DNA from 3 places in the Jeotgalibacillus haloalkalitolerans genome. Region 1 is predicted to be linked to each of the others. Evidence: riboswitches for the same ligand, from Rfam matches in the RefSeq annotation. Region 1 holds a riboswitch; each other region holds the start of a gene.
The links. Region 1 has a riboswitch for S-adenosylmethionine ahead of UFB30_RS01940 (sulfite oxidase-like oxidoreductase). Riboswitches for the same ligand answer to the same signal wherever they lie in the genome.
Positions count from the first base shown of each region.

Region 2: it holds a riboswitch for S-adenosylmethionine, as region 1 does, so the genes downstream of both, UFB30_RS00415 (transporter substrate-binding domain-containing protein) here and UFB30_RS01940 (sulfite oxidase-like oxidoreductase) in region 1, are expected to answer to the same signal.
Region 3: it holds a riboswitch for S-adenosylmethionine, as region 1 does, so the genes downstream of both, UFB30_RS13545 (methionine biosynthesis PLP-dependent protein) here and UFB30_RS01940 (sulfite oxidase-like oxidoreductase) in region 1, are expected to answer to the same signal.

Region 1 is NZ_JAXQNN010000001.1:390,515-401,513, reverse strand. It holds gene UFB30_RS01960 (sugar ABC transporter ATP-binding protein) at 1-541, opposite strand, end outside; gene UFB30_RS01955 (sugar ABC transporter substrate-binding protein) at 538-1,686, opposite strand; gene mtnA (S-methyl-5-thioribose-1-phosphate isomerase) at 1,919-2,968, opposite strand; gene mtnK (S-methyl-5-thioribose kinase) at 2,965-4,179, opposite strand; gene UFB30_RS01940 (sulfite oxidase-like oxidoreductase) at 4,195-4,857, opposite strand; SAM riboswitch class I at 5,117-5,238, opposite strand; SAM riboswitch class I at 5,830-5,938, shown strand; gene UFB30_RS01935 (2,3-diketo-5-methylthiopentyl-1-phosphate enolase) at 6,015-7,232, shown strand; gene UFB30_RS01930 (2-hydroxy-3-keto-5-methylthiopentenyl-1-phosphate phosphatase) at 7,237-7,902, shown strand; gene UFB30_RS01925 (methylthioribulose 1-phosphate dehydratase) at 7,899-8,531, shown strand; gene UFB30_RS01920 (1,2-dihydroxy-3-keto-5-methylthiopentene dioxygenase) at 8,531-9,073, shown strand; gene UFB30_RS01915 (GntR family transcriptional regulator) at 9,362-9,730, shown strand; gene UFB30_RS01910 (ABC transporter ATP-binding protein) at 9,727-10,599, shown strand; gene UFB30_RS01905 (hypothetical protein) at 10,592-10,999, shown strand, end outside.
Region 2 is NZ_JAXQNN010000001.1:80,911-91,909, reverse strand. It holds gene UFB30_RS00460 (Ig-like domain-containing protein) at 1-780, opposite strand, end outside; gene UFB30_RS00455 (serine/threonine protein kinase) at 1,493-2,278, shown strand; gene UFB30_RS00450 (hypothetical protein) at 2,300-2,506, opposite strand; gene UFB30_RS00445 (aldo/keto reductase) at 2,672-3,607, opposite strand; gene UFB30_RS00440 (hypothetical protein) at 3,641-3,901, opposite strand; gene UFB30_RS00435 (peptide-methionine (S)-S-oxide reductase) at 3,914-4,390, opposite strand; gene mmuM (homocysteine S-methyltransferase) at 4,537-5,463, opposite strand; gene UFB30_RS00425 (amino acid ABC transporter ATP-binding protein) at 5,460-6,230, opposite strand; gene UFB30_RS00420 (amino acid ABC transporter permease) at 6,230-6,949, opposite strand; gene UFB30_RS00415 (transporter substrate-binding domain-containing protein) at 6,971-7,780, opposite strand; SAM riboswitch class I at 7,882-7,986, opposite strand; partial or broken gene UFB30_RS00410 (ferritin family protein) at 8,313-8,750, shown strand; gene UFB30_RS00405 (NAD(P)/FAD-dependent oxidoreductase) at 9,113-10,339, shown strand; gene UFB30_RS00400 (b(o/a)3-type cytochrome-c oxidase subunit 1) at 10,469-10,999, opposite strand, start outside.
Region 3 is NZ_JAXQNN010000005.1:109,471-120,469, forward strand. It holds gene UFB30_RS13515 (hypothetical protein) at 1-500, opposite strand, end outside; gene UFB30_RS13520 (ABC transporter ATP-binding protein) at 472-1,377, opposite strand; gene UFB30_RS13525 (GntR family transcriptional regulator) at 1,374-1,760, opposite strand; gene UFB30_RS13530 (cation:proton antiporter) at 2,049-3,236, opposite strand; gene UFB30_RS13535 (SDR family NAD(P)-dependent oxidoreductase) at 3,250-4,047, opposite strand; gene metC (cystathionine beta-lyase) at 4,329-5,498, opposite strand; gene UFB30_RS13545 (methionine biosynthesis PLP-dependent protein) at 5,495-6,610, opposite strand; SAM riboswitch class I at 6,687-6,784, opposite strand; gene UFB30_RS13550 (type 1 glutamine amidotransferase) at 7,268-7,972, opposite strand; gene UFB30_RS13555 (DUF4003 family protein) at 8,004-8,993, opposite strand; gene UFB30_RS13560 (FusB/FusC family EF-G-binding protein) at 9,034-9,666, opposite strand; gene UFB30_RS13565 (Gfo/Idh/MocA family protein) at 9,860-10,840, shown strand.

The sequences.
Region 1 (10,999 bases):
GTTTTGTTTCATGATCACTTAATGGGGCGGTTGGCTCATCAAAAATGATGATTTTCGCGTCAGATGCGACGGCCCGTGCAAGAAGAATCATCTGCTTTTGAGAGAGTGTGCAATCTTCCACCAGCTTGTTCAGCTGAATAGGCGTCTGAACCTTTGCCAGCCGTTCTGCTGCAATCTGTTTGCGCTTTTTCCAGCTGATTGGCCGGGTATTTTTACCGCCAACTGTCAGGTCAAGCGTGACATTTTCAGCAACTGAAAGGTTTGGAATCAGTCCTGTATCCACTTCCTGAACGACAATGGCGATGCCTTTATCCTGAGCGTCAGATGGGGAAGTGAAATGAACCTCTTCCCCATCCATCAAAATGGTGCCGCCGTCTTTTTCATAGTCACCTGACAGAATTTTAACAAGTGTACTTTTGCCGGCACCATTTACACCGAGCAGCGCATGAACTTCACCAGGTTCAACTGAGAAGTCCACTTGCTTTAGCACATTGACTGGACCAAATGACTTTGTAAGCTGTTGAACCTGAAGCGTACTCATTGTCCGTTTTTCGCCTCCAGTGCGTCCATCCAAGGTGAACGCGCAGCATTCGGTGAACCCCAGCCTTCGATGTGCTGACCGACATCCGCCATTGTGACAGGCTCATCAGGAAGGTCGCTTACATTTACGACTGAAGGGTCAAGTGCATAGATCGATGGTGTTTCTTCACCTGCAATTTTCTGATACAGGAATCTTACCTGGACCCCGGCTACTTCAGCAGGATCTGTTGCAGCGGTTGTCACCCAGGGACTGTTTTCCTCCTGCATGATCTGAAGGTCTTCATCACTTAAGTCAATGCCGTACACTTTAATTTCATCGCGTCCTGCCTGCTGAATCGCACGCGTCACGCCTTTTGCGAATTCATCGTATGGTGCGAATACTGCATCAATTGAGCCTTCTTCAGGATATTTTTTCAGTACAGCTTCCATCTGGTTTTGTGAATCAAGTGCTGTATTATTACTGACGCTCCCAAAGCGTGCCACTTCTGAAACGTTCGGGTAGTGCTCGAGGAATGCTTCATAAATGACGTTACGTCTTTCAAGCGGAGTAAAGCCGCCAGCCCATACGTATACAATATTTCCTTCTCCATCAATGTCCTGTGCCATCTGTTTCAGCGTGCCCCATGCAAGACTGTAATCATCCTGGCTGATCGCTGTTACGCCGTCTACAGTAATGTCGTTATCAAATGTTACGACAGAGATGCCTTTTTCAAGCGCTTCTTCCACACCCTGGTTTAGTGCTTCTGCACGGCCGTGGTCGATCAGAATACCATCAACCCCCTGATTAATCGCTGTTTGAAGATGGTTAGCCATTTGTGATAAATCATTGTTTGCATTGTAAATTTGTACTTCTCCGCCGAATTTTTCGACCTGCGCTTCAAGTCCGCTTACATACTGTGAAGCGAATGTGCCTGTTGAAAATTCCATGATTGCAGCGATTTTAAGCGGCTTGTCTACTGCTGCCGGAATTTCTGCGTCGCTTGCCTGTGAGGCTTGGTCAGTTGAAGCTTCTTCAGCTGCTTCAGTTGATTCTTCTGCTACTGCTTCGTCCGGTGCTTCCTCTTCTTGAGAAGAAGGCTGCTGGTCGGTACATGCTGCAAGGATGAATGTTAGTAAGAGTAAAAGTAAAGTAAGTCCTTTTTTCATTTTCTGCACTCCTTTAAAAGGTTAATTTGGTAAAGTGTCAGGGTAAAATGGTGTCCTATATTCGGGCTGATGATTTCCGCTTCGGGCGGACGCTTTCCGGACGGAGGTTGCTGAGCCTCCTCACCTTCGGTTGCGGGGTCTCAGCTTCCCTCTAATCGTCCCGGAGTCGCCGCCCTCCGCTCCAATCATCTGCTGTGCATAAACTTTGATATTCTTTTATAAGTCAGTAATTTTAAACCGTTACACCTTCAAACAATGCTTTTAATTTTGTCTGGTAATCTCCCGTCACAATCCCTTTTTCCGTCACGATGCCTGAGATTAAACCGTGTGGCGTGACGTCGAATGCCGGGTTGAATACGTTGATGTCTTCCGGTGCGATGCGCTTGCCGCCGATATGGGTGATTTCTTCTGCGTGCCTTTCTTCAATCACGATGTCATCGCCGGTTGCTGTTTCGAGATCAATGGTGGATAGCGGTGCAGCTACGTAGAATGGGATACCGTGGGCTTTTGCTAAAATGGCAAGGCCGTATGTACCGATTTTGTTTGCTGTGTCGCCATTGGCTGTAATTCTGTCGGCACCTACTAAAATTGCATCGATATTTTTCGTTTTAAGTACATGAGCAGCCATGTTGTCTGTGATCAGCGTGACGGCAATGTCTGCCTGCTGGAGTTCCCATGCAGTCAGCCTTGCTCCCTGCAGGACTGGTCTCGTTTCAGTTGCATATACGTGAATATCAGAACCCTGCTCTTTTGCGATATAAAATGCGCCAAGTGCTGTACCGTATTTGGAAGTAGCGATTGCGCCTGTATTGCAGTGAGTGAGAACCGTTGCGTCATCAGGAAGCAGCGAAAAGCCGTACTCCCCAATGCGCTTACACGTTTCTTCATCCTGCTGTTGAATCAGGATTGCCTCTGTTTCAAGGCGCTCAATTACTTTCGCAGCAGAGGCTTCTTCTTCAGCTGCTTTGAGTAACCTCTGAAGCGCCCATGACAGGTTAACCGCTGTCGGACGGGAGGAATTCAGATAGACTGCTTTTACAGCAAGCTCTGACTTCAGAATCTCAAGCTCATTCAGCCCGCTGTTTTTCGCCCACAGAGCAAGCCCGAAAGCTGCTGTGATCCCGATTGCAGGTGCGCCTCGTACTTTCAATTCTGTTATGCTGTTCCACACATCTTCAATTGTTTTTAAAAAGATATATTCCACTTCTCGGGGAAGCTTCTGCTGATTTAACAGACGAATTGCATCGCCTTCCCAGATGACCGGTTTAATAAAATTCGTCATTTTGCCAGCCCCTTCAGATAAGCAGTCAGGCTTTTCGGCGAGCGCCATACAGAACGGTTGAAAATCAGTGATCTGCCCGTTTCAATCGCGCGCTGCTGTGCCTGCAGTCTGCCTGTTTCGTCTTCAATTCCATCAATATCTTCAACATGTGCAAGGCCGATGATGCGGCGGATCGTTTTACAGCCGGCAAATCCGAGCGTATCCTGCCAGATCTTTTCAAGTACGTAATCTGCATACTGATCTGTCCGCTGTCTCTCTTCAAAGCCTTTTTCTAACAGCAGCTCGCGGTAGCGCTTTTCAAATACTGCCCAAGTCTGTTCGATCGTCTCAAGCAGGTAGTCACTGATCTCATGACGATTACTTTCATCCGCTCTTTCCTGCTGGGCAATATAGTTTAGCGTCAGGTTAGCAATGAATGCACCGATATCAAAGCCTGCCGGACCATAGAATGCAAATTCAGGGTCAATTACTTTTGTAGACTCTTCCGTTACAAACACACTGCCTGTATGAAGGTCTCCGTGCAGCAATGTTTCTCCTTCAGTCAGGAATTGTTTTTTCAATTTTGCGACTTCAAAGATTAGACGATCGTCCTGCCACAGTGACTCCACTGCTTCCTGAAGATTTTCAGGGTAGGAATTGGATTCAGCATTCTGATATGGGTCTGTGAAAACAAGTTTTTCAGTAATATCACACAAGTCCGGATTCACAAACTGACGTGCCAGCTTTTTCTTTTCAATCGGTCCAAGCGCTTCATCAGAGGCGTTGAACAGGTTTTCAGCAAGATACGTTCCGATATGTTCTGAAATGTGAGGATAAAGGTTTCCTTCAAGTAACCCTTTTCTCAGAATCACGTGATCTGACAGGTCTTCCATTACTGTCACTGCATAGTCATCGTCATAATCGAATACTTCCGGTACAAGCGTCGGTACATATTTCGCTGCTTCCTGCAGTGCCTGGCGTTCAATACGTGCACGGTCGAGCGATAACGGCCAGCTTTCACCGACAACCTTTGCATAAGGCAGCGCCTGCTTAACGACAAGCGATTTGTCAGTCTGCAAATCCTTTACTATAAACACATAGTTCAGATTACCATCCCCAACTTCCTTACACGTTACCTGCTCTTTATCTGTAATGAGTCCCTTTTTCTCTAAATAAACGAGGACACTCTGTTCAGTAAATGGTTCATACACATGCTCACGTACATTTGTCATTGACGTTCCTCTCCTTTAATCAAATTCTTTTTTATGCCACTCATCTTCAGGAATATCTAAGTCCTCTCCTGAAAAACGCTCTTCTCTGAATACTTCTCCGTAATTGTGAAATCCGTTGCGTTCCCAGAACCCCGGGCGGTCTTCCTGTAAAAATTCAATTCCTCTGATCCACTTCACACTCTTCCAGAAATACAGGTGCGGTACGACCAGTCTGAATGGATAACCATGCTTGGCTGTCAGCGGCTTCCCTTCAAAAGAGTGCGCCAGCAGAATGTCTTCTTTTAGCAGATCCTCAAGCGGTAAGTTCGTCTCGTAGTCATGATCTCCATAAATCATAACGTGCTTCGTGCCTTCAGGGATCTCAAAATCTTTCAGCAAATCCTTTATTGTGACGCCGGTAAAAGCATTGTCAAACCTTGACCACCTTGTCACGCAGTGAATATCTTTTACGATTGTCGTCTGCGGCAGCTGCATGAGCTCGTCATAAGTGAATGTCTTTTTCGTTGCACCTTCTCCAAACAGCGTGAAATCCCATGTAGCAAGATTGTATTCAGGGACTTCGCCTTCATGCAGAATCGGAAATTTTTCTGTCAGCGTCTGACCAGGTGGAAGTCTGCCATCATGTGTATTTTTCTGTACCGGCGGCCGTGCTTTTTTCAACCGTTCTGCCTTACCCATTGTTTCACGCTCCTTGTTTGCTTCAAGCCGGCAGATGATTTCCGCTTCAGGCGGACGCTTTCCTGGATGAGCCGTTTTGTGGCTCCATTAGACCTCCTCGGCTTCGCCTGCGGGGTCTCAGCTTCCAACTAATCGTCCCGGAGTCGCCGCCTTACGCTCCAATCATCTGCTGTGCAAATTCACTAATTGCTTTTTATAAAAGTGAAAAATAAAAAGCCCCTTTCTAAGATAGAAAGAGGCAGAATTAGACTGATTCGACCTCTTATCTCTCAGACCATTACGTCTGTTGGATGTAGCACCGTGTCCCTGCTGTTATGTATACAGCGGGGCCGGTTGCCGGGCTTCATAGGGCCAATTCCCTCAGCCAACTCTCGATAAGAGTGGTATATGTAGTTGGATGTTTTTGGTTTATTGCGATTTCATAATTGCAAGTTTACGGAATAGAGTGACGGTTTGTCAACGGGTTTTTTAAATTTATTTTTTGGGGGCTTCCGGGAACCGCTGTTGACCTGCGTTTCAGGCGGACGCTTTCCGGACGGAGGTTGCTGAGCCTCCTCAGCCTGCGGCTTCCGGGGTCTCAGCTCCCCTCTATTCGTCCCGGAGTCGCCGCCCTCCACTCCGGTCAACAGCTGAGTTATCTTTGAAAAATATATAGTTGGTTGATCAACTATCTCTCATATTTTTACTTTGTTAAAAAATCATAGTACCTGCACAGCGGGTGATTGAAGCGTAAGGGGCTGCGGCAGGAAGGGACAGATGAGGCAATGGCGAAGCCTGCTGGCTCACCGCCCGGCCGCGGAAAGCGTCCCCCTGCAGCGTAAATCACCCGCCAATTTATAAAGCACATCACAATTTATACTCATAAATTCAAAAATCAAAAATATAATTTTCTGAAAAATCTGCTTGACGTTTTTGAAGATGTCTGCCATAATTCGGTACATGATTTTAAAACTAACTGAATACGTTATACAACTCTTATAAAGAGCAGGTGGAGGGACGAGCCCGATGAAACCCGGCAACCTGTTTCGGCTAACGCTGATTCAAGGTGCTAATTCTCACAGCGACAGCTGAAGGATAAGAGGAAGAACGTTCATTTTGATGTCCGCTTCCTCTTTGGGAGCGGATTTTTTATTTCTGTTTTTGAAAGGATGTCTTTTATGTCAAAAATCACAGCGACTTATCTTGTACATGATGCAAAAGGAAATTTGGAAAAAAAGGCTGAGTCTATTGCGCTTGGGCTGACGGTCGGTTCATGGACGGACCTACCCGCGGTTGATCAGGAGCAGTTAAAAAAACATAAGGGTGAAGTTGTCTCTGTCAGTGAAACAACGCCTTCAGATGCAGCGGCTCACCTCGGTGAGCGCAAGGCGGGACTGATTAAGATTGCGTATCCTGCGGCAAACTTCAGCGCTGATATTCCGGCGATCCTGACAACGATTTTTGGAAAGCTGTCACTTGATGGTGAAGTAAAGCTTGTAGATATTGAGCTTGATGAAGCACTTGAGCAGCAGTTCCCCGGTCCCCAGTTTGGAATTGATTCAATTAGAAACAAGCTTGGCGTACATGACCGCCCGCTTCTGATGAGTATTTTCAAGGGGATGATCGGCCGCGGAACAGATCTTTTCGAAGAACAGCTCCGTGCCCAGGCTGCAGGTGGGGTTGATCTTGTAAAGGATGATGAGATTTTATTTGATAATCCGCTCACCCCTTTTGAAGACCGGATCCGCCGAGGTGTGAAGGTGCTGAATGAAGAATATGAACGTACAGGTCACCGGACGTTATATGCAGTAAACCTTTCAGGCAGAACGTTTGATTTAAAAGAGAAAGCAAGAAAAGCAGTCTCGCTTGGTGCGAATGCATTACTGTTTAACGTTTTTGCTTACGGGCTTGATACACTGCAGAGTCTTGCTGAAGATCCATATATTGATGTACCGATTATGGCTCACCCTGCTGTATCCGGTGCATTTACAGCTTCACCGCTGTACGGCATTTCAAATCAGGTATTGCTTGGCAAACTGCTTCGTCTTGCAGGTGCAGACTTCGTGCTGTTCCCTTCTCCATATGGCAGTGTGGCGATGGAAAAAAGCGAAACATTTGCGATCAGGGATGCACTTACATCTGACAGCCGCCTGAAACGCGCATTCCCTGTGCCATCAGCCGGTATTCATCCAGGACTGGTTCCACAGCTGATTGAGGACTTTGGAAAAGACTCAATTATCAATGCCGGCGGCGGTATTCACGGTCACCCTGGAGGCGCGGCAGCCGGTGCAAAAGCTTTCCGTGATGCGATTGCTGAAGTTCAGGCAGGCGGTACGCTGGAAGATGCTGCCGCAAAGTCAGCAGAGCTTGAGAAGGCACTTGCATTATGGGGGTGAGCGCATGCCAAGCGTAATCTTTTGTGATTTTGATGGCACCATCACAAAATCCGACAACATCATTTCAATTATGCAGCACTTTGATCCCCCGGGCTGGGAGCCGATTAAAGATCAAATTCTTTCCCGGGAAATATCAATCCGCGAGGGCGTAGGGAAAATGTTCGCAACCCTCCCTTCTTCTCTAAAAGAAGAGATCATTCAGTATGTTGTCGAAACGGCTGAAATCCGTGATGGCTTTGGTGATTTTGTCAGCTATACAAGAAAAGAAAATGTCCCGCTGAATATCGTCAGCGGCGGCATCGATTTTTTCGTAAAGCCCATGCTAAAGCCTTACAACCTTGAAAATCAGCTTTACTGTAACGGCAGTGATTTTTCAGGAAATACAATTCAAATCACCTGGCCGCACACTTGTGATAAGCACTGTTCAAATGATTGCGGCTGCTGTAAACCAAGTATCATCAGGGAGCTTACAGATGAGCCTGTACAGAAAATCGTCATCGGCGATTCTGTTACAGATCTTGAAGCTGCAAAGCTCGCTGACCTGGTGTTTGTCTGTGGCGATTACCTTGAGGAAAAATGCAGGGAGCTGAATCTTCCATACAAGCGTTTTACTCATTTTGATGAAGTTGTTACCTATCTTGAACAGTCAAAGGAGGTTGTGCACCGTTGAAAACACTTGATCTTAAGAACCGCTGGCAGGAGCTTGCCGATGTAAAAGATGCTCTTGGTGCAAGAAACTGGTTCCCTGGTACAAGCGGCAACCTGTCGATCAAAGTATCCGATGACCCGCTTGAATTTCTGGTAACAGCAAGCGGCAAGGATAAGTACCAGCGGACAGATGAAGACTTTCTGTTAGTGGATCAGCACAGCCAGCCGGTTGAACAGACCGGATTGAAGCCTTCTGCTGAGACGCTTTTACATCAAAAAGTGTACGAACTGACAGACGCAGGCTGCTCCCTCCACATCCATACGGTCAGCAACAATGTGATTTCTGAGCTATACGCTGAAAAAGGTGAAATCACTTTTCAGCACCAGGAGCTCATTAAAGCTTTTAACCTGTGGGAGGAAGACGCTGTATTACGGGTGCCGATTATAGAAAACCCGGCACATATTCCGGATCTCGCAAACCTTTTAGCAGAACGGATTGAGGAAAATATTTTTGGTGTGCTAATCCGCAATCACGGCATTACCGTCTGGGGGCGGAATGCTTTTGAAGCAAAAAAGCATCTTGAAGCATTTGAATTTCTATTTGAGACACATCTCGCATTACGACTACAAACTCAGGGAGGAAGATCATAATGGCGACAATTACAATCAGAGATACACAGGAAGTTATCAAAGGTGAAGAACAGGTACAGGCATTCCTGTCTGACCAGGGTGTGTTATATGAAAAGTGGGATACTGCAAAGCTTCCGGAAGCACTTCAGGGTGTGACGGGGCTGTCTGATGAAGATAAAGAAACTGTTCTATCCGTATTTGACGGGGAGATCCGCGCACTGGCTGAGCGACGCGGTTATCATAACTGGGATGTGATCTCACTGAATGAGCAGACACCGGGTCTTGAGGATCTCCTGAAAAAGTTCGAGCAGGTACATACGCACACAGAAGACGAAGTGCGTGCCATCACTGCCGGATCAGGTATTTTCATTATCAAAAGCGAAGAAAAAGGCTACTTTGATGTAAATCTTGCACCTGGTGATGTGATTTCCGTACCGGTGAACACCCCTCACTTCTTTACGCTGACAGATGAGCGCGAAGTCGTGGCCGTACGCCTCTTCATCGAAAAAGAAGGCTGGGTCGCTCATCCATTTCACGACCCTGCATTTGAAGAAGCAAAATAAGCTGATGACCGCATCCTTTAAGGGGTGCGGTTTTTAATTTGTTGTGGTTTTTGGTATAGGTCTAATTACACTTTTCTACGAACCATACAGTTTTTTCTTTGAACATCCTCTTCTATTCTTTGAACCACGCATACTTTTCTACGAACATCACCTTCCATTCTCCGAACAACAGCGATTTTTCTACGAACCCCCCCCTACTAAAAAATATTTCCAAAACCTATTGACTAATACGTCATTTAGTTTTATGGTTAATTACATAAGTAACTAACCAATGAGGCGGGCGGTAATATGGACTATAAACTGAGAGAAGACGTTCCGATTTTCCAGCAGATCGCCGAAACGATTGAGTCAGGCATCCTTGAAGGGTCTTACAGCATCGGAGATCGTGTTCCTTCCACTAATGAATTCGCAAAGTTTTATCAGATCAACCCGGCTACTGCAGCTAAAGGCATTAACCAGCTTGTAGAGCAGGAAATTCTTTTTAAGAAAAGAGGCATCGGTATGTTTGTCGGAGATCAGGCAAGGGAGATTATCTTATCTAAACGGAAGGATCGTTTTTATCATGATTATATCGTTCCTTTGAAAACAGAGGCAGAAAAGCTGGGGATTAGTGAGAGTGAGCTGAATACACTACTTCGAAAGGGTGACCCGAAATGAAAATTGAGGTGCAGCAATTAGAGAAGCATTATGGCAGGAAGCAGGCGTTAAAACCTTTTAACCTGACGATTGAACCTGAAAAGATTATCGGACTGCTCGGCAGGAACGGGGCGGGAAAAACGACGCTTTTGCAGATGATGGCAGGTCATATCAAGCCTTCAGGCGGTCAGGTGCTGATCAATGGTGAAAAACCTTTTAATAATCGAAACGCGCTGCAGCATATCTGTCTGATCAGCGAAGCAAATAATTTTAAACGCAAGCTGAAAATCCGTGAAGTACTGAGAACAGCGAGCCGGTTTTATCCAAACTGGTCTCAGGGAACGGCTGATCGCTTATTGAAAACATTCAACCTCTCTCCTTCTCAAAATGCAAAAGGTTTATCTAAAGGGATGGAGTCAGCACTAAGCATTATTATCGGGCTTGCAAGTCACACTGCCATTACAATTTTTGATGAACCCTATATCGGCATGGATGCGAGCGCGCGCTATAAATTTTATGATATTCTGCTTGAAGAATATGAGTCCCATCCCAGAACCTTTATTATTTCCACTCATTTAATTGATGAAGTAAGCAACCTCTTTGAAGAAATTGTGCTGTTAAAAGATGGTGAATTGCTGACGCATGAGCCTGCGGAAGCGCTGATGGCGAAAAGCTTACAGGTCAGCGGACCGGCAGCCCAGGTCGACCGCTTTACTGAAGGAAAGCAGATCCTTCATTCCGCTGAAATTATGGGTCAGAAAAGTGTACTGATTTTCGGGGATGATCTCGATCCTGCCCGTGCAAAGACAATGGGCTTATCGACAGAACGCTGTTCGATCCAGGAGCTAATGGTTCATTTAACTGAGAAGGAGGAGAAAATGTATGTTTAATCAGCTGTCTGCTCTCGTCAGGTTTTTCCTGATCGATTACCGGTTTTCTGTCTTGATTTTCTGGGCGATTTTCACTTTTTCACTGATTCCGCTCACTGTTCTTTCAACCTATACAAACGGCAGTGTGATTATCTCAGTTGCCATAGCGATTTTCATTTACTCCGGCATCTCAGGTTTCATTTTAATTAAAGAAACATTCTCTTACACGATCAGACTTGGTTCTTCACGTCAGCAATATATGCTCTCAGCTTTTACATTCAGTGCGCTGCTTGCCGTGATCATGGCTGCCATCAGCATTGCAGTAACGTTTACGTATACCAACCTGGTCGCCACTGTATGGAATAATGTTCAATTTATGCATATCTCTGAAGCCATTACAGGTGAATTCAGCTGGTTCGCA
Region 2 (10,999 bases), 310 kb from region 1:
ATAGTCAACAAACACATCCGGATTCGTGATCGATGCCACTCTCACCTGCGTCGTTTCTTCTACCGGGTCAAACCAGTATCCACCCGGGCCTTCCCACCAGTTGCCGAAGTTATTATCATAAATCCAGCCGCTGCTTGCATTGTTATCAATCGAAACCCACTCATCACCCTGTTTTACAAAAAGGGCGATGTCATCCTTTACATCGTTAAATGTTGCGCCAGTGTTGAACCTCGGGAACTCAAATCCTGTACCACCGGAAGGCGATACATCAAATGTAGTTGGTCCTGCAGGCGCCATTGATGTAATGACCTGCGGGTTTGCCGGCGTCACATTTAGCGTGTACTCAACAAACACATCCGGATTCGTCTTTGACCCCACTCTGACCTGCGTCGTTTCCTCTACCGGATTGAACCAGTAACCGCCAGGGCCTTCCCACCAGTTACCAAAGTTCACATCATAGATCCATCCGCTCGCAGCATTGTTGACGATCGAAACCCATTCGCCATCCTGCTTCACCAGAAGATCAACATCATCCTCCACAGCTTCAAACCCGGCACCATTATTAAAGTTCGGAAATTCGAACCCGACACCTCCATCAAACCCTACCTGAAGCGTTGTAGCACCAACTGCAGCGATTGATGTAATCGTTTGTGAGGCCGCCTCGCTCTGCCCTGTTTCTTCTGCTTTCACACTGCTTACATTAAAATCCGCAAATGTGAACAGCAGCATATTCGTCACTAAAACCAGACTCAGCATTTTCATTCTTTTAGCCTTTTTCAATATGTACTCATCTCCTGTCTTTTTTCGTTTGTAAAACGTTCCGCAACTGGACTTTTGCTACTCTTAAACCTTCTGTGTTGAAATTGAAGCAGCTCTACCGGGGAATAACGATCTCCTGTTTGATACTCTTCCGCTCCCTTCTTTATTAAAAAAGTTGACCTCAGGTACAAGTGCTAATCCTATGTCTAAATTGACGATTTCACCCTTCTATTCAGGTGTTTCATCAAGTGACCGCTCATCTGATAAATGCATCTCAATTTTGTTAACGCTTTCATATAAATCGAAAATTTTTTGTTCAGACAATGAATATTTATTTATTTTTGTCCTACGTGGGACATTTGACTATAACTATAAACCACTGATAATTGATTACAACACTTTTTTAAAATAATGAATGCTTGATTTATATGCTGATTATCCATTTCAACTCCAGTCCGGACGCCGTGAGCGGGTTCTAATTCCCTTTGATACAGGCATCTCTCTCTTTCAATATTAAGGACTCAAGATTAAATACATACAGTGGTCATATATAAAAATGATTATATATCTCTATTAAATATAAATGCGATTCATAGTTCTAATGGTATATACAACCTCCCGAATGGAAAAATCCGTTATTCCCTACTTCAAAATGACCTTTCTCAGATCAAGCAGGTCAACGTCATGACTTTCGCGGAATTTGATATGATAAACATAAAACACAGAGGTGCGTATGGAAGCTGTACGTTGGTTGATCAAAAAAGCACGCCAGAGACTCATGGACCACCAATTTTCGGTCAGTGAAAAACTGGCTGGACGATATCAGATTGAGAAAGTCCTTCAGAACGGAAGCTACGGCATCATCTATTTATGCCGGGATCTGAACACCAGCCAGCCATGCGTGGTGAAGCAGATGCGCAAAAGCAAAAGACGGGAAAACGTTGAGAACTATGCACAGGAAACCGCAATTCTCAAGCAGCTGGATCATCCGGGGATTCCTGCACTCATCGAAGCTTTTTCATATGAGGGAGAGCAATTCTTTTCGATGGAATTTGTTAAGGGGAAAAATGTAGAGGATACATTATTTTCAACCGGACAGCAGTATACTGAGAAAGAGTGTCTGGAAATCGTTCAAAAGCTGGCTGAAATTGTCTGTGCGATTCATCACCAGGGTGTCTTTCACGGGGATATCAGGATTCCGAATGTTCTCCTGCACAATGGTGATCTACACTTGATTGACTTTGGTCTGGCAAGTAAGCTGGACGCTGACAGCGGGTTGAAAACGCCACGTGAGAAGCTTGCACAGGATGATTTTTTCGACCTGGGAGACTTCCTGCTGTTTCTTCTTTATTCTTCATATGACGGGGATACGAAAAAGGGCAGGCCCTGGACTGAAGAGCTCAGCCTTCACCCTGACACGACAGTGCTGCTTAAGCGGCTGCTGGGCATATCAGAGCCCTATCAGCAGTGCGGGGACATACTGGCTGATATGAAAAAAGTGATCAGCATGCTGGAATAAAGCACTTTAAAAAGACGCCGCTTAGCCGTTATCCGGTTCAGGGCGTCTTTTGTGATTCTTCTTATCACAATCAGCTGCTGGAATAATGTCTTTTGTTTTTATAACGGTCTGAACCATAATACGGGTTGCGCCCACGTCGGCCGCTACTGCTGCTGCCACGATACCCGCGTCTCTTCCCGCTGCTCGATCCGTGACGGTAATGTCTTCTTCTGCCACTGCTGCTTCCACGTTTCTTTAATTCTTTGGAAATGCCTTTGATGATCTTTTTGAACATTGAGCATCCTCCTTTAATTCAGGGGTGTACCATTTAGAGATGAAAAACACCCTCTATCATGAGCATAAAGCGGCTGTTCATTTTATACAACTGAAATGTATTTCCTCACTGCCATCCTGCTACCACGGCAGGTTGACATCCTGAATGTCTTCATGCCACATTTCTCTCAGCTGATTGATAATATTTTCAGATAAGCTGCCTTCTGATGCGGAACGGTTCTCATTGAACTGCTGAATATCTTTCGCACCGGGAATCACCGTGGATACTTCTTCGTGTGACAGAATAAATTGCAGTGCTGCACGGGCCATAGGAATGTCGTTCCCGATCATGCTGCGGACTTGTTCGACCAGCCTGCCTCTTTGTTCAATCTCCTCAACACTCCATCTGCTTCTGATCCCGCTGAAGCGGCTGCCCGTGTCATACTTGCCGGTCAGCCATCCGGAATCCAGCGGCACCTTGGCAATCACACCTGTTCCCTTACGCTCAGCTGCCTTTATCGCAGCTGCAGGCTCCTGATGGAAAATATTAAACATTACCTCAATCACCTGACTATCCGTATTGTTTAACAGTTCATTCATTTCTCTTCCTGTATCAACTGAAGCCCCATACGCCCTGATCTTACCCTGCTCTTTCAGCTTTTCCAGCACTTCAAACTGCGGACTGTTTCCGTTCAGACTTTCAAACGGAGGGTTATGAAGCAGCAGGCTGTCGAGATAGTCTGTCTGTAAACGCTGCAGACTGCCTTCCACTGATTCAATCAGTTTTTCAGGTTCAAAGCTCTGTTCACCGTTTTGATGGTGGCCACATTTACTGCTGATGACCACCTGCTCCCTTTTTCCTTTAAAAGCTTTTCCGAGCAGTTCTTCACTCTTCCCTGAACCATAGTTAGGCGCCGTATCAAAAAAATTACACCCGGTATCCAATGCTTCGCTTACTAAATGAATCGCTGCAGCATCCGTCATGCTGCCCCAGTCTTTTTCATTACCTAACTGCCATGCGCCAAAGCCGATTTCTGAAACTTGAATGCCTGTGTTTCCTAAGCTGCGCTGCTTCATAAAAACTCCCCATTTCATGATTTAAAAGCCTGCTTACTTCCTGCGCCGTTCCATCTCATAAAGATCATTCTCAACCTTAAGAAAATACGCTTTTACTATATGTAATGACATACCCAACACGAGTAAAATCAATCCACCAACGATACTTACCGATGACTTAACTGTCCTTTGAACGAGTAATGTGCCGTACTCTTCAAAAGACGCCTCGAAATCCCATGTCTGTGTCCAGCCGTAAATAATTAAAATGATGCCAAGTAAACACGCAGTGATACTGAGCCATTTTAGCCCGTTCATCGGTTCTCCCCCTTACGCTTCCCGGTACTTATTCATCAGCTCTTCAGAAATATGACAATAATCATCCGGACACTTATCCAGCCGGTCCTGATGCTCCTCTGCGCTCCGCACATAATTTGTGAGCGGCAGCACTTCAACCACAATCCGGTCAGCGTCATCTCTCTTTTGGATAAATGCCCGCGCCACTTCTAGATGCTGAGGATCTTCGCTGTAAACGCCCGTTCTGTACTTCTCTCCCACATCAATCCCCTGTTTATTCAGACTGTATGGGTCGATGATTTCAAAGAAGTAATTCATCAGCTCTTCCATTGTCACGACCTTTGGATCAAACTCAGTTTTTACACATTCTGCAAATCCGTCGTAGTCACCATCAAGTGTACCCGTTGCTCCATTCGCTCTCCCTGCTTCTGTCGACGTCACGCCGGGCAGCGTTTTGATAAATGCCTGTACGCCCCATAGGCAGCCGCCGGCAAAATATACAGTTTCCATTTGATTCACCTCTATGTTTGTAAAATGATCAGTTTCTATACCTGATTGTATCATTCATAAGGTTCATCATTTCAAAACAACAAAAAGCTTCTTTCAATAAAAAAGATCAGGCGCTCTATTCATCTGCCTGATCTTTCACCAATCTATTATTCACGCGCCCACGCAGCAATCGCCCGAATATCCTCAGGCGTTGTTCTGCAGCAGCCGCCGATGATCCGGGCACCTGCCTTATGCCACTTCTTTGCATCCTCTGCAAACTGATCTGACGAGGACTCTCCGCCCCATACTTTGGTGACTGCATTATACTTTTCACCGGAGTTCGGGTAGACAATCACAGGTTTTGCCGTCCGGCTTTTTACTTCATTAATCAGGGATTCAATCGTCTCAGGTGCTGAGCAGTTAATGCCGACTGCAGCCACCTGCTCCTGCTCATTCAGCCACTCTGCACAGTCAGCGATTTTTTCACCATTGCTGTTATGTATTAGGTCCTTTGCGCTGAAGCTGATCCATGCAGTCACTTCAGGGAATTCGCTCAACACTTCCACAATGGCTTTCGCTTCCTCAAGGCACGGAATCGTTTCGCACGCTAACAGATCCGTTCCTGCTTCAACTAACACTTTGATCCTTCCTTTGTGAAAGGCAACCAGTTCATCAAAGCCTGCAGCGTAATCTCCGCGGTATTCAGATCCGTCTGAAAGAAAAGCGCCATATGGACCGACTGAGGCTGCGACTAAAGGCTTTGGACGACCCGGCTGCCCAGCCCAGAATTCATCGCGGGCTTCTGCTGCAAGCTGGACTGATTTCGTGATCAGGCTGACTGCTTCTTTCTCAGACAGTCCTCTTTGCTGATACCCTTCAATGGTTGCCTGATAGCTGGCAGTGATCGCACAGTCAGCGCCTGCCTCAAAATAATCAAGGTGAACCTTTTTAATCAGCTCCGGATTTTCCAGCAGAATTTTTGCTGACCATAGCTGGTCGTTCAGGTCGCATCCATAGCCCTCAAGCTCAGTTGCGAGTGCGCCATCAAGAATGATGATGGGATAGTCATTCAATATATTTTCAATCGGGTTCACGCCAAATCATCCTTTCTGTCTTCCTGCTGTTCAGAACGCTTTGACCGCTTTAAAAATTGCTTCGTTCTTTCCTTTTTCGCATGGTTAAACAGCTGATCAGGTGTTCCTTCTTCTACAATCAGCCCGTCCTCCATGAAGATCACCCTGTCTGAGATTTCACGCGCAAACTGAAGCTCGTGCGTCACAATGAGCATCGTTTTTCCTTCTTCAGCCACGCTCTTAATCGTTGCCAGCACACCGTCCACAAGCTCAGGGTCCAGAGAGGACGTTGGTTCATCAAACAACAGGACTTTCGGGTTAAGTGCCATCGCACGGGCAATGCCGACCCGCTGCTGCTGACCACCGGAGAGCTGCGCCGGATAATGATCGAGCCGGTTGGATAGACCGACCTTTTCAAGAATCTCAAGACTTGTCTCTTTCGCCTGCTCCTTCTTCAGCTGCTTCACGCTTGTTAAGCCGACCATTACGTTTTGCAGTACAGTCAGGTTTTTAAACAGGTTGTACTGCTGAAAAACCATGCCGGTTGCCGTTCTTAAAGCCAGGATATCTGACCTCCCTGCCGACTCAGCGTCTACTTTTTTACCAGCAAGCTCAACGGTTCCGGTAGTTGGCTGCTCAAGAAAGTTGATGCATCTTAACAGCGTTGATTTCCCAGACCCACTCGGTCCTAAAATCGATACGACTTCTCCTTCACGGATGTCCAGGTCAATCCCCTTCAGCACATGCTGGCTGTCATAATACTTATGAATATTTTCAAGTTTAATCATCACGCAATCCCTCTTTCATATCTGCGGGCCCGCTTTTCGAGTCTGACCAGCAGCCGCTCTACAACGATACAGAGAATCCAGTAGACAATTGACACAGCGATATACACCTCAAAAAACGCCAGCCCGCGTGAGCCGAGAATTTTTGCCTGCCCCATCACGTCCACGACACCAATAATGAATACAAGGGACGTATCCTTGATGGTGCTGATGAACATGTTTCCAAGGTTCGGGATCGCGACGGTTAAAGCCTGCGGGAAAATGATTTTCGTCATCATCTGCACCGGGCTCATCCCGATTGCTTTTGCCGCTTCAAACTGACCGCGGTCCACTGACTCAATCGCAGACCGGATCGTCTCAGACAGATAAGCCCCAAGGTTAATTGAAAACGCCAGCAACGCATAGACTTCAGGCGATATACTGTTCACATCTGCTGATAAAAGCACGCCGTATTCAATCTGCAGATAATAAATTACTTTCGGTATCCCGTAAAACACAAGATAGATCTGTACGAGTAGAGGCGTTCCCCTGATAAATGAGACGTAGATTGACGTAATCACGCTCAGTACAGGCACCTTATAGATTTTAATTAATGCCGTCACAAGCCCGATGATCAGGCTGATCACCATCGAGCCCACAGCGATGCCAATCGTAATCGGCAGACGCGACAGGATCGCGGGATAGCTCTCTATGATAAAGCTGATATCCAGTAAATTTTCCATTCTCTCTTACCCTCCGGACGCTTATTCAGGAATGTATTCTCCGCCTGTCCATTTCCGTGACAGTTCAGCTAATGTTCCGTCCTGCTTCAGCTGCTTGAGAATCGGGTCAATTAACGCCTTCAGCTCCTCGCCCTTTTCACCGTGCTTCAGCACAATGCCCATCTGATCATTCACAAGAGACTGCCCGACGATCTCAACGCCCAGCTCATTTTTCTCAAGCACTTTATTCATCATAATCGGGTCATTCACATAAGCATCCACGCGTTCATTCTGCACGTCCTGTAACACCTCAGCAGGCGTTCCGCTTTCACTGTACGTTAACTCTATCGGAGTATCCGCTGTCTCGTTATACTCTTCAAGCAGCAATGTATAGGAATCACCCGCAAGCGCACCCACCTTCTTCCCTTCAAGGTCCTCAATCGTCTGAATATCCTCTCTGCCTTCCTTTACAGCAATCACCGTTTCAGCTGCAAAGTAGGATTCATCTGTAAATAAATACTTCTCCTCACGCTCAGGTGTTTTGGCTATCTGATCGGCAACCGCCTGAATTTTATTCGATTCAAGCGAAAGAAACATACTGTCCCACGGAACCGCCGTGAACTCAAACGTATAGCCATCCAGCTTTTCATCGATGGCCTTCACCACATCAACGTCATAGCCTGTCAGCTCATTGTTGTCATTTGCAAATGCAAATGGCGGATAATCATTCTGCGTCCCGACGATAATGACCTCATCGCCGTTTGCCGCCGTTGTTTCATCTGAAGAACAGCCGCTTAAAGCAACGGCCCCAGTCAGTAAAAATAGTGATAAAAATAAAGGTTGTCTTTTCATGATGTACGCTCCTTTTATGTATGTAGTGTGAATTTAATTGATATGTCAGCCTGATAAACACAAAAAAAACCACTTCCAATAAGAAAGAGGTTTTAATCTGCTTCTTATCTCTCAGAATGACAACATTCTGCAGGAATTAGCACCTCTCATAACATGATGGTTGCTGGACGTCACAGGGCCTGTCCCTCAGTCTCTCTGGATAAGTTATTAAGTTTTTTGATATGTACGATCGTATTGGACAACCGGCCTGCTGTCAAACAATTTTTTCAACATTTTGCTATTTACTCTCACATTTACTGAATTAGGAATACGTTTTCATTTCTTTTATATCAGCACTGTTTAACTTTTGCTTTTTCACAAAAAAAAAAATTTAATTGCTTACTCTAAACATTCACTGAGTCCTCTATTTTTTATGTACATGTCCATCGCGTCGAACTGTCACTTTCTTCTTCAGAAACCCTGATTTTACACACCAGCTTCACGACTACGAATAGAATAACTTAACATTAAAAAGAAGGTGACACATATGTATAGACAATTTGAAAACTATGGCGCGATCGGGGCATTAAATGCAGCTTCATTATCCCTGCCTCAAATGCTCACTTATGCCCTTCAGGATGAGTATCTGGCGCAGGCAAGATACAATAACATCATTGGAACCTTTGGTGACATCAGAACGTTTGTACAGATCCGGGCGGCTGAAATGAGACATATCATAGCGTTACTGCCACTGTTCGAGCGATACCAGGTCCCATTACCAGTGGATGAATCCCAAAATTTTATCACAACGCCTGAAAGTGTGAAGGCTGCATTCGCATCAGGTGTTCAATGGGAAATCGATAATATTGCGATGTACGACAGGTTCTTATCATTTAACATCCCGAATGATGTAAGATTCGTTTTTACTCAGCTGCGTAATGCTTCTTTGAATCATTTAGCCGCATTTGAAAGAGGCTTGGCCAGAGGCTGATTTCACAAGGAAGCATCCTTAAAAATGAATATATATCCTAATTATAACATTTTATTAACATTTACACTTAGTTAAAGTTGGCTGTTGATTTCCGCTCCAGGGGGACGCTTTCCGTGGCCGGGCGCTGAGCCATCAGGCTTCGCCGTGATCGTCTCACCTGTCCCTTCCTGCCACAGGAGTCGCCCCCTTTCACTCCAATCAACAGCTGTGCAGAAACAACAATGAACTTTAACAAAGCGAATATTTAAATAAAACTCAGCCAAAAGCTCCTGAATTTTTCCCACGCTATTGCAGATGCTCAGCATATCCGGCAGAAATCCGGGCATGATAACCTTATCTATTCTATTTTTGGGAGGATTCACATGAAACGTCAAACCGGTACCTATTACTGGCCGACCACCTTTCCAGATGCTCCGGCTTATCCGCTATTGGAAACAGATCTGTCCTGTGATGTGCTGATTGTTGGTGGTGGCAGCTCGGGTGCACAGTGCGCATATTATCTGGCTGATCATGACCTGGATACTGTAGTCATCGAAAAGTCAAGGATCGCAAGCGGCAGCACTGCAACAAATACAGCCCTCCTTCAGTATTCCGGGGAGAAGATGTTCACGCGCCTGGTCAATACCTTTGGAGAAGAGTATATTGCGAGACATCTGCAGCTGTTAAAAGAGGCGATTAATGAGATAGAAGCAGCCTCAAAAAGCAGTTCAATCGACTGCGAATTCACCAGAAGAGATACCCTTTATTCCGCCAGCTGTCCCGAAGACGTGGACAAGCTGAGGAAGGAATATAAATATTTAAAGCAGCATGACTGTGAAGTGACTTTTTTAGAAAAAGATGAGATTGAAGCGAAGTATCCTTTCAGCCGGGAAGCTGCGATTTATTCTTACAATGACGGGGAAATTAATCCGTTCACCTATACGCATGCGCTTTTCGAGGAGGCGGTCGCTCAAGGGGTTCGTGTATATGAACATACTGAAATGAACGGACAGCACTTCGATCAGGAAAGCGGCCATATGATTGTGACGACCAAGAACGGCTATGCCATTGAGGCGCGTCGCGTGATCTTTGCCGCGGGGTATGAGGGCTTGGATATCAAAAATGAGAAGAAAGCTTCTTTTGAAAGTACATTCACGGTCACTACTAAACCGGTAGATGACCTGTCCGCCTGGTACAATCGTACACTTCTGTGGGAAACCGCCCGCCCCTATTTATATTTACGGACAACGCAGGACAACCGTGTGATTATTGGCGGACTTGATGAAAACACAGATGAAGAAGGAGACAGAAATAGTAAATTAATTCATAAAAAATATCAGTTAATTGAAGAGTTTAATACGATGTTTCCAACGATCAGGGTTGAGCCTGAATTTTATCTGGCTTCATCCTATGGCGGTATTGTAGATGGTGTGCCGGTTGTGGGGAAATATGAGGAATTCCCGGGCGGCTATTTTGTGTTTGCGTTTGGTGATAATGGGATGGTGTATGGGCAGGCGCTGGCAAAGCTCGTTGCCGAAGAGATTGTGAATGGAAACAGTGCGGATCTGTCGATGTATTTGCAGGACCGGCCGCTGTTGAAAAAAGTATGAAGCGAAGGCTGGCAGAGACCAGCCTTCGCTTCTTTAGTCTTCATCCGTTGTTAATTCCACATACATACCGGTTGTTAAAATGATGACCAGAAAAAAGAAAATCAGCGTTAATACCATTTCACTCAACTCCTACCATGTGATAAATCCTCTTGACCCCGGTGGTGCATGCTGGATCATCTGGGCAATTGGGATGGCGTACGCGATGATGATGAGTACGAATGCAATACCGATCCATACAAGCCAGTTCTCGAGTATTTTCGGTGTTGCCCGTTTATCACTTTCAGCGAGCGGAAACTCTACAAATTCGTGCGGCTCAACAGCTTTTGGTGAGACGAATGCGCTCATGATTACGATATAAAGCAGCAGCATAGCTGAAAGGAAAAGAATGCTTCCACCGACGGCCATGGTGACGTGATTTGTCAGAATGCCATCAAACCATTCCAGTGCAGATTCGTGACCGTTATAGTTTGAATACGCAGTACGTCGCGGGGCGCCAAGCAGGCCGAGAATATGCTGGGCTGTACTCATTAACAGCATGCCAACTGCCCATAATCCGATCTGGATAAAGCCTAATTTCTTCATTGTGTTCGAGAACTTTCTGCCGGTCAGATAAGGGATTAACCAGTAAGTCAGCCCCATAAAAGTCATCGCAACAGGCGT
Region 3 (10,999 bases), on a different contig from region 1:
ACAGCCATTAAGTAATACCCGAACATACCGGCACCTGCAATGAACAGTTCCCCGGGTGACCCTACCGTTGAAAGCCCGGGAAAATACTCTGCCGGACGTACCAATAACATAATGAGATAAATCAGATAGCTGCTCAATACAGTAAAAATGGCAGCAATCAAGACAACAGAAGCAAACAGAATTGCATTGGAAACCTGAGAAATGAAACGGTTTGTAACAAATGAGAAATCTTCATACAAATAGTTTTTAGCAGTGAGCATAGCCGGCGTAACGAACATCCAGAATATCGTGAAAGCAAAAACAGTATTCGTCGAGTAGGTTGACACTTCAATCGAAAACAAATCATTAGTCGTCGCCATTCCTCCAGATCCAATCGCAGAGAATATAATCCCGATCACCTGCAGAAGAACAAGACTGCGCAGCAGATACGTATAGGAATACCATTTATAAATCACTTGCTGCCGGATCACATCACCCGTGCTGACTGTTGCTAAAGACATCATCAATCCCCCCTGTATTTCTTCTCGTCATATACACACACAAATCACTCGCAGACACCGGCGAAAATCTAAGATCACGCGCAGCTGCTTTCTCAGCCGCAGTAAAATGATTTTTCACAACCACTGTTGAGAATCCGCTTTTTTCTTCAAGACGGGCAATCACTTCCTGCTGATCTGACCAGCTTTTAACCTGAACAGTCGGGCCGGTGACAGCCATCGCATACTCTTTTACTTCTTCGATCGGGAGATGCAGAACCGAACGTCCCCCATCAATCAGCAGCAGATCTTCAATCAATTCATCAATTTCATCAAGGTGGTGACTTGAAATCAGAATCGTTCTCGGATGTGCAAGATAATCCTTCAGCAGTGCCCGGTAAAAATCTTTTCTGACTGAGGCATCCATGCCGGTTGTCGGCTCATCAAATATCGTCAGCGGACAGCGTGCTGCAAGACCAAGGATTCCGAAAAACGTATTTTTCTGTCCCTTAGACAGATAATCCGTTCCAACATTCATGGGTAAGGCAAAATACTCCGCAAGACGCTGTGCAAGCTCTGCGTCCCAGTTCGGATAAAAACGGCTGTGGTGATGCAAAATGTCTTTCGTCGTCAGCGCATTCGAGAAAACAGTGTATTCATCAAGATACATACTGTTGGCAGATACCTTCAGGCTGTTAAAGGGCTTTTCACCGAACACACTGATGTCCCCGCCTGTCTTTTTTAAATAACCGGCGATCGTTTTCATGAGCGTTGTTTTACCAGACCCGTTTCTTCCGACAATGCCGGTAATCGTATTTTCCTGAATGATAAAGTCCGCATCTTTTACACCGGCACCGTTTTTGAACCTTTTCTCAAGATGTCTGCATTCAATAACCGTCATGACGTTTCCCCTTTCCGGCGACTTTGCTCCAGCTGAATCATGTGGATCAGATCTGTTTCTTTTACATTCAGGTGTTCTGCCTCGGCAACTACATCGGATACAAGCGCTGCCAGAGTTTCGTTGATTCTCCTGTGGCGGATCTGTTCAGCCGCCTCTTCTGTCACAAACATCCCAAGTCCCCTTTTCTTATATAGAATCCCTGCATCTGCAAGTATGGTCAGCCCTTTTGCTGCTGTGGCCGGATTGATATTGAACTGATCAGCCAGCTGGTACTGCGAAAACATCTTTTCATGTGCTTTAAATCGTTCATGCAAAATTTCTGTTTCCAGCCACTCTGCAATCTGTATATAAATCGGTTTTGTACTGTCTGCATTCAGCATCAGCTCAGTCACCTCCTTTATCTGATATAGTGCATTACTGTTGTAATGTACTATATAGTATTTTGTAATCTTTGGCAATAGGTGTTTGTGGAAATTTTTGATATTGGGCGCGTGCGTTGGTTCGTGGAAAAGTGAGGCATGTTCGGAGAAAACATGTGGAAGTTCGTAGAAAAACATGGTGCGTTCTCAGAATAAACAGGGTGGTCCTTAGAAAAATAAACAAGGTTCACAGCTTCATGACGAAAGACTCACAAAAAAACTGCACAATTGCTGTGCAGTTTTAATTCGTATTTATGATTTCAACACCTTTGCCAACGGATGAACGCCTATACTTTGTATAAATAGCGACAGCAATACGGCAATAAAGGAAACGGTCATCACGGTTTCAATTTCTCCCGTGCCAGAGGCCTCGAGTAATAACAGCAGCACAACTGACATCGTTCCTTTCACTCCGCCAAATGAAATCAGCAGTGATTCCTTCCAGGACAGGTTCCTGCGGATCGGCGGCACGCTTTGAGCGGTAAGCACGACAAGCAGGGTTCTGATCACAAGTGACAGGATAAATACAATCGCCGCAAAGCCGAACCACTCCCATTTCAAATAGTCGACTGCTGTAAATCCGATGAGTAAGAAGACGAGTGATAACAGCGTCGGTTCGACTACATCCCAGAAGTGATCGAGTGATTCCCGGTAATGATCCTCTTTATTAATCCTGTTAAATTCCCAGGAAAGCATCAGTCCTGCTGCAACGGTTGCCAGCACCCCCGAGATGCCAAACGATTCCGCAAGCAGAAATAATCCGTAAGCCATGATAATGCTCAGCATGACCTGATACTCCTGATGATGCGTGAAATGAACTGCTCTGCTGACAATCCAGCCGAACACAACTCCGATCAGTGCGCCACCGATCGCCACATATAAGAATTCTCCCATAAACGAGAAAAACGAAAAGCTTTCATGACCCTGGTGAATAGATAACAGTGTCGCAAAAATAACATAGCTTGTTCCATCATTGATCAGTGACTCACCTTCTACAATGTCACCGACTTTTTCATTATCCAGAGACTTATGTAAGATGGAAGTCACTGAAACCGGGTCAGTCGGTGTCAGGACAGCTGCAATCAGCAATGCTTCTGTAAAATCAAGCGGTACAAACCACGTGGCAATCAAATAAATGACACCACCCAGTCCGAGCACTGTCAGCATCAGCCCGACAGTACTGAGCAGTGAAACCGCCCAGCTGTTTGTCTTTAAAGCCCCAACTGAAAACTTGTAAGCTGAAATGAATAACAGCGCGGGCAGGATGATTTCATACAGTGCTTTTTCAGATAATTGAATGCCTTCAAAAAAAGGAATGAAAAATAAGAGCATTCCGATGCCGACTAAAACGGGTGGTCTTGGAAACACCTGTGTCCGTTTATCAATTGTAAAAATGATATAGCCGATCAACAAAAGAACGACAATCTGAACCGGCTCCATCTGACGCACCTCCTTATCTCATAACGGCACCGCCCGAGATTTTCACAGATTCACCAATGATATTTTCAGCAGCATCTGAACATAAGAACAGAATGGTTCTTGCCACTTCTTCAGGCTGTGTAATGCGCCCGGAAGGCAGCCCTTCTTCAACGACCTTTAATTGTTCTTCAAAAGAACGCCCGGCACTTTTTCCTTTTTTCTGAATCGCATTACGACCCATTTCAGTATCCACAAATCCCGGACAGACTGCATTTACTCTGACACCATGCGCTGCAGCTTCATGAGCGAATGCCTGAGTAAAGGCAATCACTGCAAACTTGGATGCGGCATAGGCAGTGTTTCCATGTGTTGCCCTCAGACCGGATAATGACGATACATTCACGACTGCTCCAGCCTTTGCTTCCTTCATTTCCGGGTAGACGAGCTGCGTGAGTGCCACGGTGGAAAAATAGTTCAGCTCCATCACCTTACGCATATCTTCTTCTGACAAATTTTCAACCGTATCACCTCCGGATATACCGGCTGAATTGACAAGTGCTGTAACCGGTCCGGCATAATCTTTTGCTTTTTGAAGCAGTCTTTCTCTGTCTTCAGACTCGTTCAGATCTGCTGAGACAATTAACAGTTTCGCTTCGATTCCTGCTTCCTGGCATTTTTCTTTCAGATCATCGAGCTTATCTATATTACGCCCGGCAGCTGTGACTGCTGCGCCGGTTTTTAGTGCCTCTATGACTGTGTGCCAGCCGATTCCACCGGTTGCGCCTGTGACTAAAATGTGCTGATCTTTCAATCCATCCTGTGCAAAAATCATTGGTCATCCTCCTAAAAAGTATTTAGAAGTCTTTACCACTGATTTTTGCGGGCAAACAAAAAAGACTGGAACAAATTGTTTCAGTCTTTTCAACCGTTTCGCTGCGCTTCGAGCGGACGCTTTCCGGACGGCGGTTGCTGAGCCTCATCAGGCAAGCCTTGCGGGGTCTCAGCTTCCCGCTACTCGTCCCGGAGTCGCCGCTCTACGCTCCGCTACACTATGATTATGGAAATCATTTTTGTCGTATAGAATATCTAATATCATTACAACCAGTATTTGCTTTATACCTGCAGCGTCTGGTACGCGCCAACTTTATCAAGTGCCTGGCGCAGGTCAGCGAGCAGGTCTTCGGTGTCTTCCAGACCGACTGACAGACGCAGGAGACCTGAGGTGATACCGCGTGATTCGCGCTCTGATGGCGGCATTGCGGCGTGACTCATGGTTGCAGGGTATGACAGAATTGACTCGACAGCACCCAGGCTGACTGCAAATACAGGAATCTTCATTGCTTCAACGAGTACGCCGGCACTTTTTTTGTCAGGCAGTCTGAAAGATAGTACGGCGCCCGCTCCAGTCGATTGCCTCTGATGAATATGATATCCTGCGTGAAATGAAAAGCCCGGATAATAGACTTCATCAACAAGCGGGTGGTGATGAAGAAACTGTGCAATTTCTCTTGCTGAATCAGATGACTGCTTTAATCTGACGCTGAGTGTTTTTAACCCGCGCAGCAGTAACCAGCTGTCCTGAACACCAAGAATCGAGCCAAATGAATTCTGAATGAATTTCAGCTGTGCGGCAATTTCCTCGTCTTTTACCGCAGCAAGTCCTGCGACCACATCACTGTGACCGGAAAGGAATTTTGTCGCACTGTGTAACACGACATCCGCTCCAAGATCAAGCGGCTTCTGATAAAGCGGCGTCATGAACGTATTATCCACAAACGTCAGACAGCCGTGTGCTTTTGCCACTTTTGCCACGCCTTCAATATCAGTAATATTGAGCGTCGGATTGGATGGCGTCTCCACGTAGATCACTTTGGTATTCGGCTGAACGTTACGTGCCGTTTCATCAAGATCTGTCATATCGATAAATGAATGATCAATATTAAAGCGTGTTAATACTTCTGTGATCATGCGGTACGTGCCGCCGTAGACATCCTTTGAGACGAGGACGTGGTCACCTGCAGAGAGCAGCATGAACGCAGAAGAGATCGCAGCCATTCCTGATGCAAAAGCAAAGCCTGCGTGCCCGTTTTCCAGATCAGCAATGGTTTCTTCAAGTGCTTCACGTGTCGGGTTCCCTGAGCGGCTGTAATCATATGGACCGAATTCATCAATCGACTGCTGATGATAGGTCGATGAGTAATGCAAGGGCACATTGACAGCCCCTGTCTGTTTATCAATATATGATGGCTGGTGCAGTAATTTCGTATCAAAATGACGTGTCATAAATGATCTCCTCCTTTTCCGGCTGCTTCAAGCGCCTGTTTCAAATCAGTGATTAAATCCTCCGACTGTTCAATGCCAACAGAAAAACGTAAAAGTCTGCTACAGACGCCCTTTGCTTCACGTTCTGCCTCAGGAATATCAGCATGCGTCTGGGTAGCAGGATACGTAATAAAGCTTTCCACTCCACCGAGACTTTCAGCAAATGAGATGACCTTAATTGATCTTAAAAATGCATCGATCCATTCTGAATGCTCAAGCCTGAATGACACCATCCCGCCAATTCCCGGATAGATTACGTCTCTTACCTGCGGCTGCGTTTCAAGAAAGGCTGCTACTGCCGCTGCGTTCTGCTGATGGCGGTCCATTCTAAGGGCCAGTGTCTTCATTCCGCGTATTAACAACCATGAATCCATCGGCGAAAGGACGGCGCCTGCTCCGTTGTGGATCGCAAAAAGCTTTTCACAAATCTGTTCACCCTTCGCTGCAACCAGACCTGCAAGCACATCATTGTGACCACCGAGGTATTTTGTTGCACTGTGAATGACGATATCTGCTCCAAGCTCAATTGGACGCTGCAGGTAAGGCGTTAAAAATGTATTATCAACAATGAGATGAATCTGCTGATCGCGGGCAAAATCTGCTACCTGTCTAATGTCCGTTATTTTCATCAGCGGGTTTGTCGGCGTCTCCACAAAGACTGCCTTCACCCGCTCCGTACAGGCCTGCTGGAGTTCATCAGGATTGTTTGTATCAACATACACAAACTCTATGCCATAATGCTCGCTGTAATGATCAAATAAACGGTATGTGCCACCATACAAATCATCAGAAGCTAAAATGGTGTCTCCCGGTTTGTACATTGACAACACCAATTGAACAGCCGCCATTCCTGAGCTTGTTGCAAACCCCTGGTCCGCGCCCTCAAGTGCTGCAATCCCTTCTTCGAGGATCGCCCTCGTCGGATTTTTCGTTCTCGTATAGTCATAGCCGGTGGACTGTCCAAGTCCTTCGTGTCTGTAGGCCGTTGACAGATAGATTGGCGGATTCACCGTTCCCGTTAATTCTTCACTTCTGTTTCCAAGCTGGGCAAGGATGGTTTCAACTGATGTCATAAAAGCAGCTCCTTCAAAATCGTTCTGTATATACAGGAAAAGACCTTCTGATAAGAGAAGGTCTTAGTAAGCATTCTTCTTATCTTCAGGCTGATCGCCTGCTGGAATTAGCACCGTGCACTGCCGGTTGCTGAGGTTTCTAAGGGCCAGTCCCTCCACCTCTCTGGATAAGTTATGAAATTGTCTGAAAATAATAGTTGTTGTCTAGCCTACATCATATTGAGAGAATGTGCAAGATTTTTCACAGAAAAAAATGAAAATGAGAGGAAATATGTGGCTGGAATAAAGGTGGAGCGGGAAGAGCGATGTGACTGCAAATTTCAGGTATGTGAACTGAAATTACATACCCCTGGCCAAATGTGACCCCAATTTCCCGGAATCTGACCCTGGATTCTAAGTAACTGACCTGAAATTTCTAAAATGTGACCCGAAACCCGAGCAGCCCCTTTGAAAAGGAAAAACATCATAAAAACCGCACGCTGGTGTCAGGCAGCGTGCGGTTAAGGGAGGGGGCGTCGCTTTCTTCGGCGCCTTCTTTGTAAAAAGCCGGTGCGAAACGACTGTTTACAGGCTTATATAGTAAGTGCGACGTTTTATTTTTAATTGAGAATGAATCTCATTATTATTGTATACACAATTCAAATCTTTGTCCAGTCTTTAATCAATCTTTTTTTCACCATGGACATTTAAAAACTTTTCAAGGATCGGCTGAAAGCGGTTATGACTTTGCTCCACGTAGCCCGGATCCGCTCTTGGTCCTTCCATATCAACTGTTTTATCACGCTTTTCGATTTCCTGATCATCGTGATCAATCAGATTCTGAATGCCTTCCACCGTCATTTCAGGATGGAATTGAAATGCCAGAATGTGGTCTGTGTAAAAGCCCTGGACTGGTGTTATTTCGGATTTCCCTACCGGCTTAGTACCTTTGGGCAAATCATAAATATCACTGTGCCAGTGAAACATCGGGATGGTGAGCTGATCCACATCAAAGTCTTCAAGAAAAGAGGTATGCCAATTCAATTCTGCCCAGCCCATTTCATATTTTGGAAGACTCGAAACTTCTGTGCCAAGAATATGGGCAATCAATTGGGAGCCAAGGCAAATGCCTATGATTTTCCGCTTTTCATTGATTGCTTTTTCAATGTAATCCACTTCCTTTTGCATCCAGGCAGTTTCAGGCAGCTCCTGTACACTGTTCGGTCCACCTAAAATGACCAGCACATCCTGATCCTTCAGTACAGGGTAATCATCCGGTTTTTTCGCGTCTATATAATGGAGCTCGCAGCCCCAGGCTTTTGACCATTCTTCCAGATACCCCGCGTTGTCATACCAGACGTGCTGCAGACAAATAAACCTCATGACACATTCCTCTTTCCCATGACCTCAGTCATTAATTATTCGATGAACTTGCTGATGCTGCTGCACCTGCTGAGATCGCAGCAAGGACAGCCGCCTGCTGTGCCTGCAGGATCGACTCGATTGTTGATGCAAGTCCCACATCAAGCACGTTATTTTCCTCGACTTTTTTCTGAAGCACAAATCTCACAGCTGTCATAAAGCAAAGATCTTTATGCCATTTAAAGCTTTTAATGGCAACCAGCTGCTCATATGTTTCTTTCACTTCATTTAACAGCGCTGAGGGCGTCCCGGCAAGTGCCAGTACGCCGACAATCGGCAGATGATTACCGCGCAGCTTAATTTTGTTCGTCTTCAGGTCATCCAGCCAGGTAACTGTATTTTGTACGAGCAGCTGTCTGTTATCCTGTCGCCCGTATGTAAGAATCTGTGATAAGAACTGGCGGTTATTCCCCTTAGCCAGAACGATATGGAGCTGATCATAGTAATAAGCCATATCGTCGAGCAGTTCCTCCTCTTCCCCTTCTTCTTCTGCAAGCAGCACAGATAACGGATAATCTTCATGTGACGTTAAGAAGAAGTGCTGCTTTTTCATACCGCTGTACATACTTTTAGCGCGCTTCACGTGCTCATCCATTTCCTCTTCTGAACCTGTGTCGAGTGAAACGTAGAGGGCATACGCTGCAATGTAGGCATGCGGACTTCTTGAAAAACCTGCTTCGATCAACTTTTCATAGACAAGCATCATGTCATCAAATGATTTTTTCGGTTCATCAAAGTTTGATACCAGCAGCCCTGTCAGCATCAGCCGCAGATCTGCTGATTGAATATAGGAAAACTGGCTGGACTCTTTCTTGATTTTTTCATTTAAAGAAATCAGTCTCTTAAGTTCAAACGGCTTTTCAGCAGCCACCAGCTGACCGGCTAACATCATAAGCGATGTATTGCTGACACGCCAGCGGTATTTCTTTCTGAGCTGTTCATAAATTGACAGGTATTGTTTGATTTGCTCGTTTGTGTCCATTTGAATCACCCTTTTGACTTATTGTATAGCTTTTTTGCCATTACACCTGGCCAAGAAACGCTTCAAGCTGAGCTGAATCCTGAATTGACTGGTTACATTCCTTACTGTCATAGCAAATATACTGTCCGTAGGATTTCAGCCCCTCTGATTCACGCGGCTTATTCTGAATGCTTGTCAGCGCCACGTCACCAAAACGGTTGCATAGGCTGCAGATCCCTTTTTTAGCTGAAATCACATACCTTCCCTGTATTCCCTTCAACTTTCCATCTCTTACATATACAAAATACTGTTTACTCTGCCCGATATCCTTCCACCCAAGGTAAGTCAGTGCACGAAAATCCATATTTTCAAGATCAGGAACAGGTAATTTTTTCACCTTTGGAAAAAGCCCGCGTAAATCTGCAGGTGTCACGTCTGGAAATGATGTTCTGTATGGCATCAGATCCATCAGAAATTTCGTCCGCTCTTCTTCAGTTTCAAGGGATGCAATACCTGAAATCAGCTTCTCCTGATCAGGTGTCAGGTGTTGAAATATATCATGCACCTTTGCTTCTGCCGCTTCTTTTACCGCAGTTTTAACTCCCTCATCCGAAGTCACGTTCGCCTGCCTCTGCATACCGATAATCTGTGATTTAATCATATTAAATTGTTCATTAGAGATAAAATGCTCCATATAAAAAAGCCCCTTTACTTCATTTGAACTTATACTTTATATACTGTATATGTTACTCAATAGTTTCACGAATCCTCTGCTTCTTTATGCATATACCCCATTTTAAATACTTTGACGCATACTGCACCCACTGGCATATTTTATGTGTTGTATGTACACTGATAACAAATGACATGAAAAGGATTGATTAGTGATGAGGTTTGGCGTTGTCGGAACAAATTGGATTACAGATACTTTTATAGAAGGTGCGGGTGCAGCAGATCATGCAAGCGTAACGGCTGTATGTTCACGAAAGAAAGAAACAGCTCTTTCATATGCTGAGAAGCACCAGCTGTCTTATACATATACATCACTTGAGGAAATGTGTGAAGGCGGGGAGATTGATGCAGTATACCTCGCAACCCCTAATGCCGTGCATCACGAACAGGTATTAACCTGTCTTGAAAAAGGGATTCCAGTCCTTTGTGAAAAGCCGCTGACTGCTACAAAAGCACTTGCTGAAAAAATGATTGAAGCTTCTAAAACCCATCAGGTACTTCTGATGGAAGCAATGAAGTCAACAGTGATGCCCAACTTCCAGCGTGTAAAAGAATTGCTGCCTGAGATTGGTACGATCAGACAGGTCCGTTTTCAATACGGTCAGTACTCTTCCCGCTATGACAAATTCAAAGCCGGAGAGATTCTGAATGCTTTCAAGCCTGATATGGCTAACGGTTCACTGATGGACCTTGGCGTATATACGCTGTACCCGATCATTTCACTTTTCGGACCTCCAGATGCGGTTCAGTCAGACAGCACCGTTCTTCACACTGGCGTGGATGGACAGGGTGCCGTGCTTCTTTCATATGAAGGAATGAACGTCACAGCAGGCTACTCAAAAATTGCGGACAGCTTTCTTCCGAGTGAAATCGCCGGCGAAAAAGGTGCGATTCATATTGACCATATCAGTTCACCGGGTAAAGTGACACTTTTAACAAGAGATGGCGCTGTGGATCACACAACAGAGCAGACAAAGCCTTCAATGTCCTATGAAATAGAAGAATTCATCAAGACAGCGGAAGCAGGTAAAATCGAGTCGGATATTAACACACATGAAATTTCATTAAAGACAGTTGAATTGATGGAGCAGATCAGAAAACAGCAGGGAATTATTTACCCGCTTGATCGTGAATAAGTGGTTAAGATAGGAGCAATGAGCGGAAACGTTCATTGCTTTTTTGGTGTGGCGGGGGTGGGGTGCTGGCTTTAATTCCGACACGTATGGCGTTTATTCGATCACCTTTTAAAGGATTCAATCACCTTTTAGATTGATTAAGCCACCTTCCGTTGAGGC